DNA from 3 places in the Bradyrhizobium sp. CB1717 genome. Region 1 is predicted to be linked to each of the others. Evidence: predicted binding sites of a transcription regulator. Region 1 holds the regulator's gene; each other region holds the start of a gene.
The links. The regulator LexA, encoded in region 1, represses DNA repair genes until DNA is damaged. The targets are predictions, from matches to a motif close to TGTTCNNNNTGTGTTCNG.
Positions count from the first base shown of each region.

Region 2: a site for LexA is predicted at 2,221-2,238, ahead of QA649_RS34280 (DUF3072 domain-containing protein). Genes of this name have one in related genera too.
Region 3: a site for LexA is predicted at 1,960-1,977, ahead of rmuC (DNA recombination protein RmuC). Genes of this name have one in related genera too.

Region 1 covers NZ_CP121666.1:4,726,264-4,730,470, reverse strand. Annotated here, with positions in the region: gene QA649_RS22540 (hypothetical protein) at 1-161, shown strand, start outside; gene glp (gephyrin-like molybdotransferase Glp) at 391-1,602, shown strand; gene lexA (transcriptional repressor LexA) at 1,779-2,480, shown strand; gene QA649_RS22525 (hypothetical protein) at 2,767-2,970, shown strand; gene QA649_RS22520 (hypothetical protein) at 3,165-3,596, shown strand; gene QA649_RS22515 (GAF domain-containing protein) at 3,819-4,207, shown strand, end outside.
Region 2 covers NZ_CP121666.1:7,320,492-7,324,698, forward strand. Annotated here, with positions in the region: gene QA649_RS34250 (HWE histidine kinase domain-containing protein) at 1-673, shown strand, start outside; gene QA649_RS34255 (hypothetical protein) at 670-891, opposite strand; gene QA649_RS34260 (hypothetical protein) at 1,031-1,300, shown strand; gene QA649_RS34265 (hypothetical protein) at 1,395-1,622, shown strand; gene QA649_RS34270 (hypothetical protein) at 1,710-1,919, opposite strand; gene QA649_RS34275 (hypothetical protein) at 1,938-2,159, opposite strand; gene QA649_RS34280 (DUF3072 domain-containing protein) at 2,275-2,469, shown strand; gene QA649_RS34285 (DUF6496 domain-containing protein) at 2,557-2,823, shown strand; gene QA649_RS34290 (hypothetical protein) at 2,836-3,198, opposite strand; gene QA649_RS34295 (Do family serine endopeptidase) at 3,443-4,207, opposite strand, start outside.
Region 3 covers NZ_CP121666.1:1,173,478-1,177,684, reverse strand. Annotated here, with positions in the region: gene truA (tRNA pseudouridine(38-40) synthase TruA) at 1-126, opposite strand, end outside; gene fmt (methionyl-tRNA formyltransferase) at 265-1,188, opposite strand; gene def (peptide deformylase) at 1,310-1,837, opposite strand; gene rmuC (DNA recombination protein RmuC) at 2,009-3,208, shown strand; gene QA649_RS05555 (MFS transporter) at 3,387-4,207, shown strand, end outside.

The DNA of each region.
Region 1 (4,207 bases):
CTCTCCTGCTCGAGTTCGCAAGAACCACCTCGGACTCCGACCTATCCGCCAAGTTGATCAGCAAGGCCGCCGACCTGAAATCCCAGGCCGACCCGCTGCCCGACAAGGACCAGGGCCCCAAAGCGCCGGACGTCAGTCCGGACGAGCCGGCAGGGAGTTGACCGATGCTGGCCGTGGCGCTCGTTCTTCTCGTGCTTGCCATGGCCGTCCTCGTGCCGGTCTGCCTCGCCTTCCGGATCATGCCGCGGCGGATTTGAGGTCTCTCTTCACCACAGAGCGGATGATGCAGGTTGAATGATCCTGCGTCTCGCCTGTTTTGCCTCTGCGCCCGCACTCGGCTAAAACTCTGGCCGCCGATTTGCCGAACGTGCTCAGCAGGAGTTTTCACCCGTGGCCTTGATGCCGGTATCCGATGCGCTTGCCGCAGTGCTTGCCGGCGCGGAGCCGCTGCCTGAGGAGACGGTCTCCCTCGCCCAAGCCTTTCACCGCGTGCTCGCGCGCGACATCGCGGCGCGGCGGACGCAGCCGCCGGAGGCGATGTCGGCAATGGATGGCTATGCCGTGCGCGCGGCCGATGCGGCGACGATCGATTCCCAACTGACGGTGATCGGCGAGGTCGCGGCGGGGCGGCCGTTTGCCGGGTTGGTCGGCGCCGGCGAAGCGGTCCGCATATTCACTGGCGGCGTCGTTCCCGCCGGCGCGGATGCGATCGTGATCCAGGAGGATACGGCCGCGGACGGCAAGCGCATCACGATCAAGGAAGCAGCGATTCCCGGACGGCACATCCGGCGCGCCGGGATCGACTTTGCCGAGGGCGACGTGCTGCTGCGCAAGGGAACCCGGCTCACCGAGCGCGATCTCGCACTCGCCGCCGGGATGAATCATCCGCATTTGCCCGTGCAACGCCGTCCGAAGGTCGCGATCCTTGCCACCGGCGACGAGCTGGTGATGCCCGGCGCAACGCCCGGCCCCGGCCAGATCGTCTACTCCAACGGCTACGCCCTCCACGCACTCGCCCGCCAGGAGGGCGCCGATACCGTCGATCTCGGGGTTGCCGCCGATACGCTGGAGGCCACCACCGCCGGGATCCGCCGGGCCCGCGAGAGCGGCGCCGACATCCTGATCACGACCGGCGGCGCCTCGGTCGGCGACCACGATCTGGTCCAGCAGGCGCTCAAGGCCGAGGGCATCGCGATGTCGTTCTGGAAGATCGCGATGCGGCCGGGCAAGCCGATGATGCACGGCCGGCTCGACGCGATGCGCGTCATCGGCCTGCCCGGCAATCCCGTGTCATCCTACGTCTGCGCTTTCCTGTTCATGGTGCCGTTGATTCGCGCGCTGTCGGGCCGCACCGTGATTCATCATCGCCGCGAGCGCGCCGTGCTCGGCCGCGACCTCAATGCCAACGACCAGCGCGAGGATTATCTTCGCACGCGCCTGGAGCGGCGCGACGACGGCACGCTGATCGCCCTTCCGGTCAATCATCAGGATTCCTCGCTGCTTGCGAATCTCGCTGCAGCACAGGCACTTCTCGTGCGCGCGCCGTTCGCGCCCAAGGCCGAAGCCGGCACGCAATGCGAGGTGCTGCTGCTGCCCGTATGAACGCTATCACCACACGCGTTCCGCGAACTTTGTCGCGTTCACGGTAAATTAAGCAGTTGCGGAACATGTATCGAACATATAGTGTCCGTTCATGATTTGTTTCGAGCATGCAGCGGCTTATCGCTGAACTGAGCGTCTCGGAATCGAACGACATCAACCGGGGGATTTTGGTCGAGATGTTAACGCGCAAACAATACGAGCTCCTGCGGTTCATCAGCGAGCGACTGAAGGAAAGCGGCGTGCCGCCATCCTTCGACGAGATGAAGGACGCGCTCGATCTGCGCTCGAAATCGGGCATCCATCGCCTGATCACCGCGCTCGAGGAGCGCGGCTTCATCCGCCGCCTGCCCAACCGCGCCCGCGCGATCGAGGTCATCAAGCTGCCCGAGCTCCAGGCGGCTGCCGGCAACCGCCGCGGTTTCACGCCGAGCGTCATCGAAGGCAATCTCGGCAAGGTGCGCACGACCTCCAGCCCGCCGGCTGACGAGGGTGAGCGTCCCGTCGCCGTGCCCGTCATGGGCCGCATCGCGGCCGGCACGCCGATCGAGGCGCTGCAGACCCGCAGCCACACCATCAGCGTACCGCCCGACATGCTCGGCTCCGGCGAGCACTACGCGCTCGAGGTGCGCGGCGATTCGATGGTGGAAGCCGGTATCCTCGACGGCGACATGGCGCTGATCCAGCGCAACGAGAGCGCCGACACCGGTGACATCGTGGTGGCGCTGATCGACGACGAGGAAGCAACGCTGAAGCGCTTCCGCCGCCGCGGCGCATCGATCGCGCTCGAGCCCGCCAACGCCGCCTACGAGGTCCGCATCCTGCCGCCCAACCGGGTGAAGATTCAGGGCAAGCTGATCGGCCTGTACCGGAAGTACTGAAGCATGATCCGGAAAAGTGCACAGCGGTTTTCCGAAAAGATCATGCTCAAACAATAACCTAAAGCGCGATGACGATTCATCCCAATCTCATCGCGCTTTAGGTGCATCCTGCGGCGCCAGTTGGCGACCGCGCCTGAACGATTGGAGCGGACAATTGTCCGCTCCGGCTGGATAGTCTTTCTGGTTCTGCACAGATTATCCGGCCACTTCCCCCGCGCTAGATCCTCGGCACGCCGCGCAAAGCACGCATCGCTTTACGGGCCTTTGAGAAACCGAGGAGACAACCATGCGCGAGATCGTCTTGAGCACTGTCACGATGGCGCTGATCGTAACCTCAGTATCACCGGCTGTCGCCGCACGATCGCATCATGTCCGCAAGACGACGCCAGCGACGACGCGCGAGCAATTCCGCAGCGCACGCGACGCCGTTGCACTGCCGTCGCAACCGGCCTGGCCGTATTCGGGCTGGTCGGCACCTGCTGGCCGTTGACGAAGAAGCACGCCGAATGCACGGGACCGGGCTTTGTTCCTCGTGCATCTGAAAAAGATATTGTGATGGCGGCGTGCGGATCCAAGCCGCAGATTTGCCCACAACCAAGCAGACCGTTGTATGCTTCCACTCTGATAGAGGCGTGCGCCTCGACAAGAGGCGCGGGTCGCTATCTTCGAATGAGGAGCACCCCGATGTGTGACTACAGCCTGCACGCCGTCGCGACGCGTCCTGCCGAAGTCGGCGAGACGATCGTCACGACAACCTTCCGCGGCACTTCCACACGCGGCTTCGCCTCCGAAGCCGACATGTCCGTCGCGGTATGCCTGCTGCCGGGAACGGAGCTCGCCTTCGCCGACAACGTCCGTTACGACAATCGCTGGATCTGGACGCGCACCATCAACTCGCGCGTCGGCAAGTTCGGCAAGATCGACCCGCACATTCCAGATCGCCATCACGATGCGATCGAATTTCCCGACGGCAAATACGTGCTGGTGACTCAGCTCGTCGAAGGCCAGCGCGCAACCGTGCTGCAATTGCCGGTGACCCAGCCACTCGGCGAGCGCGAGCACAAGCCGCAGACCATCGCCGACAGGCCGACGATCACACGCCTGCCGATCGGCTGATCGTAGCTGCCCCGGCTCGCGGGTCGGGCCATGATTGAAATCGCCATCGCCGGCCGTGGCCGGCGACGTGGTGTGGTTTGCATCTTCGAAAATACCTTCGCCAGGTCACCGCCGCTCTTCTCCGTCGCACGAAGTTTGCGCTGCCCTGCCTGAATTTTGAACGTCCGTTCCGCGGGCAAATGGCCGATGCTGCCAAAAGGCTTGAGGCGGCGGACACGTTCGATGAAAACCTTCATTCGCGTCGTTGAACTCTGGGTGCCCGACCGGACGCGCATGCGGCTGGAATTCGGCGGCGGCCTCTACGGCGAAGGGCTGTCCGCGTTCAAGGCCGCAAGTGAAGAGCTGCGCTTCGGTCGGGATGAGGGGCTTCCGGGCAGGGCCTGGGCTTCCGGCCATCCCGTCATCCTCACCAAATTCGCCAACTCCTATTTCAAACGGACCGACCAGGCCCTCGCCGCGGGCCTGACTTGCGGCGTGGCCGTGCCGGTATTTTCAGGCGAATTCCTGCAAGCCGTGATGGTCCTGTTTTGCGGCGATGACGACGCGCATGTCGGCGCGATCGAGCTCTGGCACAATGATCCCGATACCTCCCACGAGATGGGACTAGTCGA
Region 2 (4,207 bases), 2.6 Mb from region 1:
CGTGGACATCACCGAACGCAAGCGTGCCGAGGAGCGGCAGAACCTGCTGGCGCGGGAAGTCGATCATCGCGCCAAGAATGCGCTGGCACTGGCGCAATCGATCGTGCGCCTTACCCGTGCCGACGAGGTCAAGGCCTACGTCAACGCCGTCGAGGGACGCATCAATGCGCTGGCGCGCGTGCACACGATCCTGTCGCTGTCGAGCTGGCAGGGCGCCGAGCTTTCCAAGCTGATCGAAGAGGAGCTTGCACCCTATTCGCTCGGCGACCAGATCCGATTGGCCGGTCCCGAGGTTCAGCTGGTCCCTGCGACGGCACAGACGCTGGCGCTGGCGCTGCACGAGCTTTTCACCAACTCCGCCAAGTACGGCGCGCTCTCGACGCGATCGGGCCGGCTCTTGATCGGCTGGCAGGTCGAGGAAGACCACCTTACGCTGACCTGGGAGGAATCCGGCGGCCCGCTGGTGAGGACACCGAAGTCTCGCGGTTTCGGTACGCGGAGCCTGCTTGCGAGCGTCGAATCACAGCTCGGTGGACGGGCACAATTCGATTGGCGGGCCGAGGGCCTGTTGTGCCGCCTGGACGTGCCGCTGACCCGCAAAACCCCTGCTTCGGTAGCGCAGGGCAAGTTCGACGCCGACACCTCCCCCGAGCTGCAGCGCGCGTCGGGTTAACCGGACGCGGCGATTTTCGTGCGCAGGATCGACCGAGGTTCGTCGGCGACGCGTCCTTCGAGCCAGGCTTCCGTTTGCGCGAGATCGCGCAGCGCCATCGCATAGCGGCGGGCGGCGCTTCGATCGGCACCGCGCGGCAAATTGCGCGCCTTGCGCAACATGTCCGCGGCCGCATTCCGATAGGCCAGCGAGCGATAGAGATAGACGACCTTACCCATGTCGAGTGTCCCATGTTGATGGCCTTCATCCTCGCAAGCCCCGCATGAACGCCGGATGAAGCGGCGGATGACAATTCCTTCATGCGAGTGGAACCGGCGATCATCGCGCGCGTTGCATGTGCAATCGAGGGTTGGTTCCATGCGTGCGAACAAGACACCCAAGAAGCCACCGAGCCTGCTCTCTCCCACTGGCATCATCAAGCTCGTGACGCATGCGATGATGGGCGCAGCTCTCGGGCTCGCATTCGGTCTCGCGCTCACTCTGTCCAATCCGGCGGTCGCCAATCTGCTCAATCACGGCGGGAGCCAAGCGATTCTGGTCTTCGCCCTCACATTGGTGACGACGTTCGCAATTGGTGCGACGCTCACGGGCGTCGTGTTCATCATCGACGAGGACAAGGAATTTTGAAGCCGCGCGAAACATGCGGGGTTCTTTGTCGGGAACTCCTGTGACGAACAGCAGTTGGCTGCCTGCGTCAATTTAACCCAGGGAGTTCCCGCGCATGAAGACGACCAAGCTCGCTCTCGCCGTGATGTTGGCAACCGGCCTTGCCGCCGCTCCGTTTGCCGTGCAGGCCAAGTCGCACAAGGCGAAACATGGATCCTCGATGTCATCATCGCAGACCACGGGCGCCAACACGAAAACCAAAAGTCCCGATCCCTCCGGTCAGGGCGGCTCTGGCCCCGGCTCCGATCAGGGCGGCACGATGACCAAGGGCACCACCAAGTAAGGCGCGCTGCTCATCGAAGGTCCCGCAATCGCGGGGCCTTCTCGCTTTGGCATTCGATACGATCCCTCTGACGTCACATTGCGCGCGCTACTCGCGTTGCGTATCGGCGATGCTCCGTCCGCCGCTCGCAGAATTCATCTTCACGAGATGGTCGAGCTGCGCCCGCTTGCGCGCAATCAGGAGCTGGGCCGCGGCGTCGTCGAGCCCCTCCCGCTGCAATTGCCGGATCGCGGAGCCCAGTTCGAGAATCTCGGCGCGCAGTCTCAGGATCCGGTACGTGTCCGGGTCTTCCTCCATGACGCGCTCCCAAAGCTCTCAGCGGCGCGCGATCATCCGCGCGGGATCTGCGGCTTTCTTCAGCGGACGAAGCCGGACACGATCGCGGACATCCGGCAGGACATCGCCACCGCCAGCAGCTCTCCATTCGCCGATCAACAGGTTGATTTTCCGGCGCAGGTCCATCTGCGCCAGGGCCTTTTCCGTGCAGTCGCGACCCCGGTCGACGAGGTCGCGCACGGAGGCCTCGACGTTGGCCATCTCCAACCTCAAGGCGCTGATTTTACGTCGAATTTCATTAATTCTGTTGTCCATGGCTTGTTAGAACAAAATAAGAACATATAGTCAAGTCGCGATTTCAGAATGGAGAGCGGAGATGCAGGTTCAGGGTAAATACGACGCCAAGGCGTTTCTCATGGAGCAAATGACCCGGGCGCAGGGGTTGAGGTTGAAGCGGCTGAGCGAAGAGACGTATCAGCCTGCGCAATATGCGCGAGATCTGTCCTTCGCCGAAGCCGCGCGGCGCATCCAGGTGCTCGAAGCGGAGATCGAGCTCGCAAACTCCTTCTAGCCTGCGTCATTCATCGGGAGCGTTGCTGACGCGCTTTCGGAACCATGCCTGTCTCGAGCGGTTTTCCCCGGCCAAGGGAGAATACGCATGGCACGCAAGGCAAAGAAACGACGTTACTCACGCAGCTCCGGCAGCGATGTCGAAAGCGAAATGCGCCGCTACAAGAAGGGCACCGCGAAGAGCGGACGCGGTGGTCGCGGCGGACGCGTGAAGAGTCGTAAGCAGGCGGTCGCGATTGGACTCTCGAAGGCCCGCAAGAAGGGCAAGAAGGTCCCAAAGAAAGCGTCCAAGCGGAAGACGTCCAAGAAGAAGACGACCAGGAAATCGTCGAAGCGCAAATCCAGCAAGCGGTGAGGCTGACGCCCGTCAGATCATGCTGCCCGGCATGAAGCACCGGATCGAAATCCCGAACGCCGTCTTCACCGGCCAGACCATGGTGCGCCCCGCCCGGTTCGGTTCGGTGATGACGGCTTCATCCGGCACATCCACCCATTGACCGTCGAGACGCACGCGATAATGCCCGTCGTGCGATTCCCAATCGGGATCCGAGACGGCAAATCCATCGGCATCCGAGCAGCACGGGCCGAGATGGCTGCGCAGACTGTCGAACCAGGGCTTGAGCGGTGAATCCGCGTAGCGGCCGTCATCGCGCCCGAGGGCGCTTCCGGCCGACAGCACGAGCGGCGCCACGAGCAGCGCACGTCTCAGCGAGAGCTTCAATCGATCCATGTCGGCACCGATCAAATGCGAACACCGGCCGGTTCCACAAAACAGCCGGACGTTCGGAACTCCACCCCCTGCAGGTAATATGGACTCCAAAGTCTGACGAGCGAACGCGGCTTTTTCGGACGAATCCGTCACCAATGCTGCCGTTAACGAGAATGTTATCGTCGACCTGCGGGTATCTTTCACGCCAGCACGAAAAAAGGCGGCCCGCGGGCCGCCTTTTGAATTGCCGTTCAAAACGAGAGGCTTACGCGAGCGGCACGGCGACGAACCGGGTCGCCTCCGCGCCCTTCACCTGAAGCAGCACGCTGTTCTTGCCGGACGATTTTGCCTGCGCCAATTCAGCGCGGACGTCACCGACATTGGCGACCGGCTTGCCGCCGACATTGAGGATGACGTCGCCGGTCTGGATGCCGCGCTGCGCTGCCGGCCCTTGCGGATCGACCTCGGTGACGACGACGCCCTTCTGGCCGGCGCCCTGCACCTCGCCGGCCGGCGCGAGGCTGAGCCCGAGGCGCGGCGTGCCCTTGTCCGGCTGCACCTTGCTCTCATCGGCTTTACCGTTCGCCTGCCGCTCGTTCGGCAACTCGCCGAGTGCGAGCGTCACCGTCTTGCTTCCGCCCTTGTGGAAGACATCGAGCTTCACGGACGTGCCCGGTGCCAGCGTCGCGATGGTGCGGGCAAGATCGCGGGAGTCCTTGATCGCGGTGCCATTGACGGCGGTGATGACGTCGCCCGCCTCGATCCCGGCCTTGGCCGCCGGGCTGCCGTCCTGCGGATTGTCGACGATCGCACCGCGTGCCTCCTTCAGGCCGAGACTGTCGGCGATGTCGGCGGTCACCGGCTGCACCTGCACGCCGAGCCAGCCGCGCGTCACCGCACCCTTGTCCTTCAGCTGCGCGACGACGAGCTTTGCGGTCGTCGCCGGGATGTCGAAGCCGATACCGACCGAGCCGCCCGACGGCGAGAAGATCGCGGTGTTCACGCCGATCACGTTGCCGTTCATGTCGAA
Region 3 (4,207 bases), 3.6 Mb from region 1:
ATCCGCGCCGGTCATCGCCTTCACCGCAGTCTCGAGCGCGCCCTGCACCGAGGGCAGCGTGTCCTGCACCTGCCAGCCGAAGAACGGCGCGCCGTCATATTCGATGGTGAGCTTGTAGCGGGGCATCTCAATCCGGGTGGTGTCATCGCCCGGCCTTGTGTGCAATTGCACTCTGGACCGGGCGATCCAATACTCCGAGGCATCTCTATTCAGCCGAGAAGCCTCGGCGTACTGGATACCCCGCCTGCGCGGGGTATGACAGTGTCAGATGAATTTCGCGCCGGCCTTCAGCGGAACGCCGCGCACGAAGTCCGCGGCCTGCATCCGGCCCTTGCCCTCCCGTTGCAGCTCGATGATGCGGATCGCGCCGTCGCCGCAGGCGATGGTGAGCTGGTCGTCGAGCACCTCGCCGGGTTCGCCCGATCCTTTCGCCAGCTCGCAGCGCAGGATCTTGACCCGCGCATTCTCGAGCTCGGCCCAGGCGCCGGGAAATGGCGACAGGCCGTGGATGTGGCGCAGCACCGCGCGCGCAGGCCTGCTCCAGTCGATCCGGGCCTCGGCCTTGTCGATCTTGGCGGCGTAAGTAACCCCGTCCTCGCTCTGCTTCTTGAGCTGAAGCCCGCCGCGCTCGAGCGCGGCCATCGCCCGCACCATCAGGTCGGCACCGAGCCGGGACAGGCGGTCGTGCAGGTCGAGCGCGGTCATGGTGTCCGTGATTGGAAGGCGCTCGGCCATGGCGACGTCGCCCGTGTCGAGGCCAACATCCATCTTCATCACCATCACGCCGCTCTCGGCATCGCCGGCCATGATCGCGCGGTTGATGGGCGCGGCGCCCCGCCAGCGCGGCAGCAGCGAAGCGTGCAGATTGTAGCAGCCGAGCTTCGGTGCATCGAGGATCGTCTGCGGCAGGATCATGCCGTAGGCGACGACCACGGCCGCGTCGGCATCGAACGCACGAAACTCCTCGAGCGCTTCCGGCGTCTTCAGCGTCTTCGGCGTCAGCACGGGAATGCCGAGTTTTCGCGCGGCTTCCTCCACCGGAGTCGGCTGCAATTGCAGGCCGCGCCGGCCGCCCGGCTTCGGCGCGCGGGTGTAGACGGCCGCGATCTCATGGCCATGCGCGACCAGCTCGAGCAGCGTCGGCACGGAGAAATCGGGCGTGCCCATGAAGATGAGGCGGAGGGGCATCAGAAAACCTGCGAAGGACGCAATTCACCAACAGTCATTCCGGGGCGGCTCGAAGAGCCGAACCCGGAATCTCGAGGTTCCGGGTTCGATGCCTTGCATCGCCCCGGAACGACCGAGAGACCTACTCGCCCGCGCGCTTGGCGGCTTTCTCGAACTTCTTCATCACGCGGTCGCGCTTGAGCTTCGACAGATAGTCGACGAACAGCACCCCGTTGAGATGGTCGATCTCGTGCTGGATGCAGGTGGCGTAGAGGCCCTCGGCGTCCTCTTCGTGGACCTTGCCGTCGAGATCGGTGAAGCGCACGCGCACCTTCGCGGGACGCTCGACCTCCTCGTAATATTCGGGAATCGACAGGCAGCCCTCCTCGTAGACCGACAGGTCTTCGGAGGAAGCCAGTATCTCCGGATTGATGAAGACGCGCGGCTCGTGCTTGGTCTCGCCGTTCTCGTCGCGCTTGGCGAGATCCATGGTGATCAGGCGCAAGGGTTGCGCGACCTGGATCGCCGCCAGGCCGATGCCGGGCGCGTCGTACATGGTCTCGAACATGTCGTCGGCAAGCTTGCGGATCTCCGAAGTGACCTTCTCGATCGGCTTGGAGACCAGGCGCAGCTGCTTGTCGGGCAGGATGATGATTTCTCGTAGGGCCATGGCCGCGATTTAAGCCCCGCGCCGGATGCGGTCAATGCGGTGAGGAACCCCGTTAACCCTCCGCTAACCATAAAACTTCAGGTTTTGTTAACCATAAAAATTCAGGGACCATTAACCGATGACGTTCCCTCTTCGTTCGCGCCGGGCAGCGAATCGGTTAGAAGGGCTGGCATGAACGAGATCATTTTCATGCTCGGCGACTGGCCGGTGCGCACCATCGACGCGCTGATCGGCTTCGGTGCGCTCGTCCTCATCCTGCTGGTTGTGATTGCAATCGTGATCGCGCGCTCCGGGCGGCGCGGCGCGGAACTCGCCATGGCACACGCGATCCGGGCCGACGAGCTCGAGGAACGCCTCGCCCAGGTGCTTCGCGCCCAGAGCGAGGCCTCGGGCCGGGTCGACGCCATGACCCAGGCGCTGGCCGGCCGGCAGGCCGAGATGGCACGGGCGGTCAACGAGCGGCTGGATTCGGTGACCCATCGCGTCGGCCAGTCCATGGAACATTCCACCCGCAACACCATGGAGAGCCTGCGCGCCCTGCACGAGCGGCTCGGCATCATCGACAACGCGCACAAGAACCTCACCGACCTCACCACGCAGGTGACGACCCTGCGCGATGTGCTCGCCAACAAGCAGTCGCGCGGCGCCTTCGGCCAGGCGCGGATGGAGGCGATCGTCCAGGACGGCCTCCCCAAAGGCTCCTACGAGTTTCAGTTCACGCTCTCGACCGGAAAAAGGCCGGACTGCGTCGTGTTCCTCCCCGACCAGCGCCCGCTCTGCATCGATGCCAAATTCCCGCTGGAGGCGATGACGGCACTGCACGACGCCCGCACCGACGAGGAGCGGCGCGTGGCCACGCAGCGGCTGCGCGGCGACGTGATGAAGCACGTCAGCGACATCGCCGAAAAATACCTCGTCACCGGCGAGACCCAGGAGATGGCGCTGATGTTCGTGCCGTCGGAATCCGTCTACGCGGAGATTCATGACGGCTTCGACGACGTGATCCAGAAGGCCTATCGCGCCCGCGTCGTGCTGGTGTCGCCCTCGCTCTTGATGCTGGCGATCCAGGTGATGCAGCAGATCATGAAGGACGCGCGCATGCGCGATGCCGCCGACCAGATCCAGACCGAGGTGATCAAGCTCGGCGACGATCTCGGCCGCCTGCGCGACCGCGTGGTCAAACTGCAGAAGCATTTTTCCGACGCGAACGAGGACGTCCGCCAGATCCTGATCTCCGCCGACAAGATCGAGAAGCGCGCGGGGAGAATCGAGGAGCTCGATTTCAGCAAGACCGACGCGCCGGAAGGGCCACGGCTGGTGACGACGGGTGCGCCGGAACTGTTTCCAAGGAAGCTTCAGGCGGGGGAGTGAATTGCTTACCTCTCTCCGCTTGCGGGGAGAGGTCGGATCGCTCTTGCGATCCGGGTGAGGGGGTACAGGTCTCTCCTCGACCTCATGCGCGGAGAGAGGCCCCTCACCCCGCCCTCTCCCCGTAAGAACGGGGAGAGGGAGACGAGGCATCAGGCCCAGAATCTGCTAACACCACCCCATGACCGCTCCCGACGTGACCTCCTCCGCCGCGACTGCCGCCCCTGCGCCCTCCTGGCGCGAGAGCCTTGCCGTGTACCTGCAACCGCGGGTGCTGATCGTGCTGTTCCTCGGTTTCTCCTCCGGCCTGCCGCTGGCGCTGTCGGGCTCGACGCTGCTGGTGTGGATGCGCGAGGCAGGGGTCGATCTCAAGACCATCGGGCTGTTCGCGCTGGTCGGCACGCCCTACACGCTGAAGTTCCTCTGGGCGCCGCTGGTGGATGCGCTGCATGTGCCGTTGTTCACCCGCGCCTTCGGGCGGCGGCGCGGCTGGCTGGTGTTCTCGCAATTGCTGCTGATCGTCTCGATCGTGCTGCTGGCGATGACCGATCCGGCACGCTCGCCGTTCTACGTTGCGCTCGGCGCGCTGCTGGTGGCGACGACGTCGTCGACGCAGGACATCGTGGTCGATGCCTTCCGCGTCGAGAGCCTGCCCGAGAGCGAGCAGGCCGCCGGCATGGCGGCCTACGTCGCCGCTTATCGCATCGGCATGCTGGTCTCGACCGCGGGCGCACTGTTCATCGTCTCGGGTTTCGAGGGCACCGGCATCCCGCGACCATCGGCGTGGATGTGGGGCTATGTGGTGATGGCGGCGATGGTGCTGATCGGGACGATCACGGCGCTGGTCGCGACCGAGCCCGAACAATCAGTGCGGGCCGAGGCCGTGACGCAAGAAGAGACTGCGTTCACGCGCGTGCTGCATGCGGCGATCGGCGCCTTCTCGGAGTTCCTGTCGCGCAAGGACGCGCTCGCGGCACTTACCTTCGTGGTGCTGTTCAAGTT